DNA from 3 places in the Clostridium lapidicellarium genome. Region 1 is predicted to be linked to each of the others. Evidence: a T-box and tRNA genes for the amino acid it is inferred to sense, from the RefSeq annotation. Region 1 holds a T-box; the other regions hold tRNA genes.

The links. A T-box is a leader RNA that pairs with one kind of tRNA and senses whether it is charged. The one in region 1 lies ahead of ileS (isoleucine--tRNA ligase), so its partner is inferred to be a tRNA-Ile.
Region 2: it encodes a tRNA-Ile, which carries the amino acid that the T-box ahead of ileS (isoleucine--tRNA ligase) is inferred to sense. The anticodon was not compared.
Region 3: it encodes a tRNA-Ile, which carries the amino acid that the T-box ahead of ileS (isoleucine--tRNA ligase) is inferred to sense. The anticodon was not compared.

The regions. Positions count from the first base shown of each region.
Region 1 covers NZ_JBGFFE010000002.1:293,997-297,284, forward strand. Annotated here, with positions in the region: gene ileS (isoleucine--tRNA ligase) at 1-1,767, opposite strand, end outside; T-box leader at 1,872-2,102, opposite strand; gene AB8S09_RS03385 (MBL fold metallo-hydrolase) at 2,249-2,881, shown strand; gene AB8S09_RS03390 (ArsR/SmtB family transcription factor) at 2,885-3,250, opposite strand.
Region 2 covers NZ_JBGFFE010000023.1:14,406-17,693, forward strand. Annotated here, with positions in the region: gene fusA (elongation factor G) at 1-1,589, opposite strand, end outside; tRNA gene AB8S09_RS12845 (tRNA-Ala) at 1,748-1,823, opposite strand; tRNA gene AB8S09_RS12850 (tRNA-Ile) at 1,827-1,903, opposite strand; rRNA gene rrf (5S ribosomal RNA) at 1,911-2,027, opposite strand; gene AB8S09_RS12860 (GNAT family N-acetyltransferase) at 2,156-3,097, opposite strand; gene AB8S09_RS12865 (DUF1015 domain-containing protein) at 3,271-3,288, opposite strand, start outside.
Region 3 covers NZ_JBGFFE010000023.1:49,650-52,937, reverse strand. Annotated here, with positions in the region: gene AB8S09_RS13095 (methionine ABC transporter ATP-binding protein) at 1-106, shown strand, start outside; gene AB8S09_RS13090 (methionine ABC transporter permease) at 107-760, shown strand; gene AB8S09_RS13085 (MetQ/NlpA family ABC transporter substrate-binding protein) at 780-1,622, shown strand; tRNA gene AB8S09_RS13080 (tRNA-Ile) at 1,811-1,887, shown strand; tRNA gene AB8S09_RS13075 (tRNA-Ala) at 1,891-1,966, shown strand; gene AB8S09_RS13070 (HD domain-containing protein) at 2,041-2,544, shown strand; gene AB8S09_RS13065 (transcription repressor NadR) at 2,640-3,155, shown strand; gene AB8S09_RS13060 (UPF0182 family protein) at 3,215-3,288, shown strand, end outside.

The DNA.
Region 1 (3,288 bases):
CATTTTTATCCCATGTTTATCCAGTACATGCCCTAGAACCAAACAATTTTCAAATGGGCTCCTGTCAAATAACACAGTAGATATGGCCATAAGAGTATAGAACCATCCTCTAGTTTGATCTACCGCTTCGGATATAAATTGAGCAGGAAAATTTTGCTTAAAAAGCTCCTTGTTTTCAAAAGGATAATGATGCTGTGCAAAAGGCATGGAACCTGAATCAAACCAACAGTCAATTACATCCGAGGATCTTTTCATTTCTCTGCCGCATTTAGGACATTTTAATTTAATTTCATCAATATATGGTTTATGAAGTTCTATATTTTCAGGTACATTTATACCTTTTTCTCTTAATTCCTCAATGCTTCCTATACACTCCTTGTGTCCGCATTCACATTCCCATATTGGAAGTGGTGTACCCCAATATCTCTCTCTGCTGAGACCCCAGTCTATTACTCCTCCAACAAAGTTTCCAAATCTTCCGGTTCTTATATTGTCAGGATACCAATTTGTATTATTGGTATTTCTAACCAGTTCATCTCTGACAGAGGACATTTTAATAAACCAGGTATCCCTCGGATAATATAAAAGAGGAGTATCACATCTCCAGCAAAATGGGTAAGAGTGAGTGAATTTCTCTGTTTTATAAAGTATTCCCTTTTCCTTTAAATACTCTATTATCTTGGGCTCTGCATTTTTTACAAATATTCCCTTCCAGGGTGTAACTTCTTCTTTAAATCTACCCTGTGTATCTACAGAATTGGTCATAGGTATGTCATACTTTTTACAGCTTTTACTGTCATCTTCACCAAAAGCAGGGGCAGTATGCACTATCCCGGTACCATCAGTCAAAGTTACATAATCTGCATGGATCACATAATGTGCCCTGCCCTTAAAAGATACAAAATTGAACATCGGTTCATAGTCCAGGCCAACCAATTCTGTTCCTTTGAATTTTTTCAAGATTCTGTACTCATCTTCCAGTTTATTCAAAAGAGCTTCTGCCAATATTAAATGTTCTCCTTTGTTTAACACTTCCACGTAATCATAATTTTCATTCACTGCCAATGCCATATTATTTGGAAGTGTCCATGGAGTTGTCGTCCATGCAAGCATATATTTATTCTTATTCTTGAGTTTAAATTTAACGTATATGGACGTTTCCTTTACATCTTTGTATCCCTGTGAAACCTCATGAGAAGAAAGTGCAGTACCGCACCTCGGACAATAGGGTACTACCTTATGGCCCTTATACAAAAGCCCTTTTTTCCATATTTCCTTCAATGCCCACCATTCAGATTCTATATAGTCATTATGATAAGTTACATAGGGATTATCCATATCCACCCAGAAACCTATCCTATCGGACATCTTTCTCCACTGACTCACATATGTAAATACACTGTCTTTACATTTCTTTATGAAATTTTCCACCCCATAATCCTCTATTTGGGGTTTACCTGAAATTCCAAGACTTTTTTCAACTTCAAGCTCCACTGGAAGACCATGGGTATCCCATCCGGCTTTTCTCAAAACCTTATATCCCTGCATAGCTTTATATCTAGGTATAAGATCCTTCATAGACCTTGTCAAGACATGGCCTATATGCGGTTTCCCGTTAGCAGTTGGAGGTCCATCATAAAAAGTAAAATACTTCCCATCCCCATTCTCCTTAAAGCTTTTTTCCTCTATTTTCTTGTCTTTCCATAATTCAAGGACATCTTTTTCTCTTTGGACAAAACTTTTGCTATTGTCGATTTTTTTGTACATGATTTGACCCCTTTCTCTCTTATTATTAAATCTTTACTAATATACACATTTTATACAAGATAATGAACTAAAATATACAGAAAATAAATAAAAAAACTTCATCCAAATAGGACGAAGTTTTTTTCGCTATACCACCTATGATAATGTTTCTACTATGATATAATTTTCTTTAACGCAGAATTACGTAAAAGTCTACTCCAGCATATATCCACAATTCCATTTCAACTTTCAAACTCCGAAGTGATTTTCTCCAATTCATTCTATGAGTTCTCACCGTCCCTCATTCTCTGTAAGTAATTACAAATTTGGATACTCTTCTTCTTCAATGTTTCTTAAGACGACTACGATTTAATTTCCTTCTATTATATTATATGATTTTTTCATTGTCAATAATTTATGCTATATTATTAATAATACACCTATAATATTCATATAATAACACCAACAATAAAAAAAGTCTTTTATAAAGGGGATATGCTTTATGAAAATAAAATGGTTAGGCCACTCTAGTTTTCTATTGCAGGATTCAATGGGCCGTACACTTCTAACAGATCCTTTTGACGGAACCGTAGGTTACAAGGTTTTCCAAGATAAAGTGGATTCAATTACAATAAGTCACAATCATTTTGACCACAACTATACGAAAAATGTAAAGTACAGCCATATTATAGACAAACCAGGTTTCTTTAATCCAGATGGTATATCAATTGTGGGAATACCTTCTTATCACGACAAAGTGAAAGGTGCAAAACGTGGCAAAAATATAATATTTGTAATAGAAATGGACAATTATAGAATATGTCATCTTGGAGATATAGGATATGTGCTATCTAAAGATGAGATAGATAAATTAGGCAAAATAGATGTATTGATGATTCCAGTAGGGGGTAACTTTACCATAGACGGTAAAGAAGCTGCAATACTTGCTAAATCCATCAACAGTCATATAATAATTCCCATGCACTATAAAACTTCCCTGCTGACTTTTGAACTGGATGGATTGGAGAAATTCCTCAAATACGTAAAAAATGCTGAAAGAGTTAAAAGCAATACTCTGGTTGTAGAAAACAATCTGGAGAAATACAATTTAGTCAAGATACTTGATTTCAAATAGCTTTTAACTGTGTTCAACATGTTCCAGTCCTGCATTGAACAATTTGTTTATATGTTCGTCATCTAAAGAATAATATACTGATTTCCCATCTCTTCTAAATTTAACCAAACGAGCTGTCTTTAAAATTCTAAGCTGGTGAGATATAGCGGACTGACTCATTTGAAGTATTTCCGCTATATCACATACACAGAGCTCTTTCTTAAACAGTGCATATATTATCTTAATCCTTGTAAAATCACCCAACACTTTAAAAAGGCCAGAAAGATCCCTAAAGACTTTTTCATCCAGCATACTTTCTTTAACACTTTTTATACAATCTTCATGAAGTTCAGTACAAGAACACACTTCAATTTCCGAGTCCTCTTTCACATTATCAACCCCTCACTATGGAGTATTATAATATATTT
Region 2 (3,288 bases), on a different contig from region 1:
ACCCCGCCCACTACTTTATCTACAAATTCCAAATCATCTTCTCCATCAGTCCTCGGTTCAAATTTAATTTTCACATCACCATACTGCCCATGTCCTCCAGATTGCTTTTTATGTTTTCCTTGAACATCAGAGGATTTCTTTATAGTCTCCCTGTAAGGTACCTTGGGCCGCTGCAAAATAACTTCTATTCCAAATTTAGATTTCAACTTAGACGATATAACATCAATGTGAGTTTCACCTAATCCAGATATTATCGCTTCTGCATTTTCCGTATCCCTGGACACTTTAAATGTGAGATCTTCTTCCACCATTTTATTCAATCCATTTAATATTTTATCCTCATCATTTTTAGATTTAGGCAAAATTGCCATTGAAATCACAGGTTCAGGAAACTCAATATCTTTAAATGCTATAGACGATTTAGGGCAACATAGAGTATCCCCCGTACTCGTAAATTGCAGTTTAGCCACAGCCCCTAAATCACCTGCAGTTATTTCAGAAACAGGAATTTGCTGTTTTCCTCTTAAAAAATACATACTTCCTATCTTTTCATTTTTATTCTTCTTAACATTGTATACCACCGTATCGGATTTTAACTTCCCTGTCATAACTCTAAACAAAGATAATTTTCCTACAAACGGATCAATTATAGTTTTAAAAACAAAAGCCGAAAAAGGCTTTTTTTTATCTATTCCCACAGTTAGTTCAGAATTATTTTTCAAATTTTCCGCCTTTACAGGCACCATATTTTCCGGTGATGGAAAACATTCAATTATATCTTCAATCAAAGTTTCCATTCCTATTCCAGTTAAAGCAGAACCACACATTACAGGTACTACTTCTCCATTTGAACATCCATTTATCAAACCCGCATATATATCCTTATCCTCCAGAGTACCTTCATCTAAATATTTATCCAAAAGTTTTTCATCCGTTTCAGCTACGGCTTCTATTACCATATTTTTGCATTCGGCTATTTTTTCTAAAATATCTTTAGGTATATCTGCTTCCTTCATGATTTTTGTCTTATTATCAAATATTCTGGCCCTTTTTGAAATAACGTTTACAACACCTTTAAAACCACTTTCAACACCTATAGGATATTGAACCGGCACTACAGATATGCCAAATTTCCGCTTTAAATCTTCCAAAACTTTTTCAAAATTAGAATTTTCTCTATCAAGCTTATTTATATAAAAAGCTCTCGGTAAATTATATTTATTTACATAATCCCAACATTTCTCTGTTCCAACTTGAACTCCAGATACACCTGATACAACAATCAATGCCGTATCAACTGCCCTCAGCCCTTCCACAGTTTCACCCACAAAATCAAAATATCCCGGCATATCAACTAAATTTATCTTCACATCGTTATACTCGCAGGAAGCTAAAGATGTGGATAAAGATATTTTTCTCTTTTTTTCTTCTGTATTATAATCACTGACAGTATTTCCATTCTCAATTCTTCCAAGTCTGTCTATAGTCTTGGTATAGTAAAGTATTGCTTCTGTTAATGTAGTCTTCCCGGATCCACTGTGACCGATAATTCCTACATTCCTTAAATGTTCTGTTGAGTAGTTTTTCATAAGCAATTCCCCCTCTCACTTTACACTTAGTTTATATATTCTACTTACGTCTCAAAATCCCTGCTAAAATTAAATAAATTTTCACAATAATATGATTTTAATAAATATATAAAAAATATTTTTACATAAAAAAAAAGAGCAACAAAATGTTACTCTTGTGGTGGAGATAAAGAGATTCGAACTCTTGACCCCCTGCGTGCAAGGCAGGTGCTCTCCCAGCTGAGCTATACCCCCACATGGTGGACCTTCAGGGACTCGAACCCCGGACCAACCGGTTATGAGCCGGTTGCTCTAACCAACTGAGCTAAAGATCCATATATTATCCGGCAGCGACCTGCTCTCCCACAGGGCCTCCCCTGCAGTACCCTCGGCACCGTGAAGCTTAACCTGCCTGTTCGGAATGGTAAGGGGTGTTACCTTCACGTTATTATCACCGGATATTTTTTCTTTCGCACTACAGTTTAATATTATACTGACATTTTTATTGATTGTCAATACTTTCTTTAAAAATCCGTCAAATTTCCCTCTGAAAGATAATTTTCTGCCAATTAAAAAATATTTTCTAACTATACAGGACTAATTTTATAAAAAGTTATATGATCTCTCCATTTTCCATTTATAAATAAGTATTTTTCATTTAAACCAAGTTTTTTAAATCCGCATCTTTTAAGAACTCTTTGAGATCTCAAGTTATCTACCAAGGTAGATGCTTCAATCCTATGTAATTTTAGCTCATCAAAAGCATATTCCAAAACCAAACTCAATGCTTCTTTCATATATCCCCTGCCCTGCTCCTCTTCATCTATAGAATATCCCACGAATGCACTTTTAAACACTCCCAGCATTATATTGGATATCTGTACCTTGCCTATAAATTTCCTATCTTTAAATATACCAAAATTAGCACTTCTGCCAGATAAGAACTGCTTATAGCTTTCAATTAAATTTCTTTTTTGCACTTCAAGTGTATAAAAACTTTCCTCTCGTTCGGGTTCAAATTCACTTAAGTAAGTTCTATTTTTTATATAATAATTCAGTACACTTGCTGCATTTTCCGGTGTCAAAATAGATAATGTTATATGACTTCCCTTTATATGTAATCCTTTATTTATACGTATATTTTTAGTTTCATCAAGATCCAAACCAAATAATATTTCATTTTTATATTCGGAATCAGCCTTTATGCTTTTTGATATTATACCTTCAAGTTCAAACCCCAGATCAGTAAATGCCTGTATATTTATATCCTCATGTGCCATTATATTTATTTTATTCAAATTAGCCTTTTTAAGAAGAATTTGTATAAAATTTTCCAGAGTATTCCTCAATAATTTATAACTGCGTTCTCCCCATCTATAAAATTTCAACCTAATCATACTATACTTATTGACTTCGGAAAGTTCAATTATAAATATTCTTCCTATGGTAATGCCTAAATTATCTCTCACTATATATTCATTATCATTACCTTTGACCAAATCAATGGATACAAGCTGTTCCCTCAGCATTCTTATCGCTCCCAATTAAGTTCCACAATTATAATTCTAAAAAAGTATATAAACTTCATCTGAATCAAGTAAATCCAAGTATAATTTTAAGTATATTATAGCATAAAATACTATATCAGGTGACTTTTAGATTCAAATGAAGTTTACACAATTGATATTTGAAACTTAAATATTTACTTCAACTTATGAAT
Region 3 (3,288 bases), on a different contig from region 1:
ACCAATTATAAATATGATAATAGAAATTAGATGTGAGAGTGATTTATTTGAAAAAATCAGTGATTATATCAGAGGACAAAATATTTTTGTTGAGGAGGTGGTATAGATGCAAACTATAAGCATGTCTCAAATTTATACTGCAATATTGCAGACCTTATATATGATTTTTATACCATTGCTCATAGGTTCTATTTTTGGAACAATTTTGGGAATATTGATGGTGGTTACTAGGCCGAAGGGAATATTAGAAAATAAATATGTATATGAAATTTTGAATCCCATTGTAAATATATTTCGTTCTATTCCCTTTATAATTTTAATGGTTGCCATTGTGCCTTTTACCAAACTTATAGTTGGCTCTTCCATAGGCACTGACGCTGCTCTGGTTCCGCTTACAGTTTTTATTATACCTTATATTTCTAGATTAGTTGAAAATTCACTTTTAGAAGTGAGCAGTGGAACTATAGAAGCAGCAGAGGCAATGGGTGCCACACCCTTTCAGATAATATGGCATTTTTTACTTCCAGAAGCAATGGGTTCACTTGTACTTTCTCTTACTACAGCTACTATAGGCCTTATAGGAGCTACTGCTATGGCGGGAACCATAGGTGGTGGAGGAATAGGTGATATAGCTATATCATATGGGTATGAAAGATTTGATACCAAGGTTATGATTATTACAGTAATTCTACTTATAATATTTGTTCAGGTTATACAGACTATAGGTAATATTCTTTCTAGGAAACTTAGAAGAGGCTAGTGTTAAAGGAGGAAAGGTTATGAAAAAGAAAATATTTAGAAACGTTATAACAATGGCAATTATGGTTGTATTTATGGCATTGGGATTGACAGCTTGTGGTTCTGCCAGTAAATCTTCTTCAAGTACAAAAAAGGAAATAAAATTGGGAGTTTCTCCGGGACCTTATAATGATTTATTCAATGCAGGTGTAAAGCCAATTCTTGAAAAAGAAGGCTATAAAGTAAAATTGGTGAATTTTTCGGATCTTCTTCAATCAGAAGTGGCATTAACAGAGGGAAGTTTGGATTTTAATGTAGCTCAGCACAATGCTTATGTGAAGGCATATAATAAGGAAAAGAAAGCAAACCTTGTATCTGTAGTTAAGATTCCAACAGTAAGGGCGGGAATCTTTTCCAATAAGTATAAGTCAATAAATGAAGTTAAACGGGGAGATACGGTATTTATTCCTAAAGATCCGTCAAATGCTGCAAGAGCTTATGCGCTGCTTGAAAAAGCTGGGTGGATTAAGATAAAAGAAGGAGTAACGAAAACTCTTGCAACTCAAAAGGATATAGTTCAGAATAAATATAATTTGAAAATAGTTGAAATGGATTCTTCGCAAATACCGCGTTCTCTTAATGATGCAGATTATGCCGTTCTACCGGGAGCTATTGTATATATGGCTAAAATAGATGCTAATAAATCTCTCTTATCGGAAACATTGGTAGATGATCTGTATATAACTGTTGCGGTAGATGGAAAAAATAAAAATGCAAAATGGGCTCAAGATATAGTAAAAGCATATAAATCACAGGAATTCAAAAACTATTTAAAAACTCATAACTCTAAAGGATATTGGGTTGTTCCAGATGATTTGAAATAAGGAGATTTTTATACTGAAATTATAAACATTACTGGTTATTCTGGGATTCAAGTATGATAAGTGTTTTTTTGGATAAAATCCACTTGAATCTCGGAATCACATTTTATCAAAAAGTATTGACAACCGGTAAAAATGTCAGTATAATAAGAACTTGTAATGCAGAACAGGTCGCTGCCGGATGAATATATGGATCTTTAGCTCAGTTGGTTAGAGCAACCGGCTCATAACCGGTAGGTCCGGGGTTCGAGTCCCTGAAGGTCCACCATGTGGGGGTATAGCTCAGCTGGGAGAGCATCTGCCTTGCACGCAGAGGGTCAAGAGTTCGAATCTCTTTATCTCCACCATTTTGTTTCAAGATGGAACTACATCTTTTAAAAGATGTAGTTTTTTTATTTTTTAATTAAGGGTGATGAAATAAATGACACTTTTTTACAGAGTAAAACAGTTTTATTGGGCACTTACTGCTGAACTCAATGACAGTGATAAAAATTTTATAAAAGTTAATTTGAATGAAAATGAATTTAGGTTATTCAATAAGTTATCTTTACAGGAAAGAAAACATTCTGTGAAAGTAGCTTATGATGTTCAGAAAATTTGCAATGATAAATTTAAAAATATAGATGTAAGTTTATTATTAAAGGCGGCACTTTTACATGATGTAGGCAAAGTATATACAAAATTAAATATACTGGATAAGTCCCTTCTGGTATTAGGAGATAAAATTTCTAAAGGCAGGTTGAAAAAATTTTGTAATATTAAAAAGATAAAGGTGTATTATTATCATCCAAAATTGGGTAAAGAATTGTTAGAAAACATAGAAAAAAATAACGAATTGCTTTACTTGGTAGAAAATCACCATAATAATAGAATAAAAGGTAATTTAAATCTTGATATACTTAGATATTGTGATAAAATTAATTGAAAATAATACAGTCTATAAAGTTATTCCAATTTTTATGATATAATGTTAATGTAAATTTAAATTATTGTCTTGAAATATACTAATGGGAGGTTAGTATGAATTCAATAGATAGAAGAATATGTATTATGAAAATCCTTAAAGAAAATAGCAAACCTCAAAAGGGTCATGTTTTAGCTGAAAAACTAGGTGTTACCAGACAGGTAATAGTTAAGGATATAGCAATTTTAAGAGCTAAAGGTAAGAGTATAGTAGCTACTCCAGATGGATACTTGATTCCAAAAATCGAAAGAGAAACGGTTAAAAAAGTAATTGCTGTTTCCCATAAGGCAAATGAAATGGAAGATGAGCTTAAAACCATAGTTAAATTTGGAGGAAGGATAAAAGATGTTATAGTAGAACATCCTGTATATGGTGAAATAAGGGGGATGTTGATGATAAAAAATTTATATGATGTAGATAATTTTTTGTATAAAATAAATAAATATAAGGCTGAACCTCTATTGATATTGACAGGAGGTGTGCATTTACACACTGTAATAGCAGATGATTATGATACATTAGAAAAAATAATAAATGAATTAAAAGAAAAGAAGTACATAATTTCTGACTGATATGTTTAATATTTTACTTGATTTATATTTTCTTTACAATTGTTTATAAAGAGGTGATTATGGTGAAAAAAAAGAAGATTGCACTGGGTACATTGATTTTTATTCTGGCTTTATGTATTATATTTTTAAATAG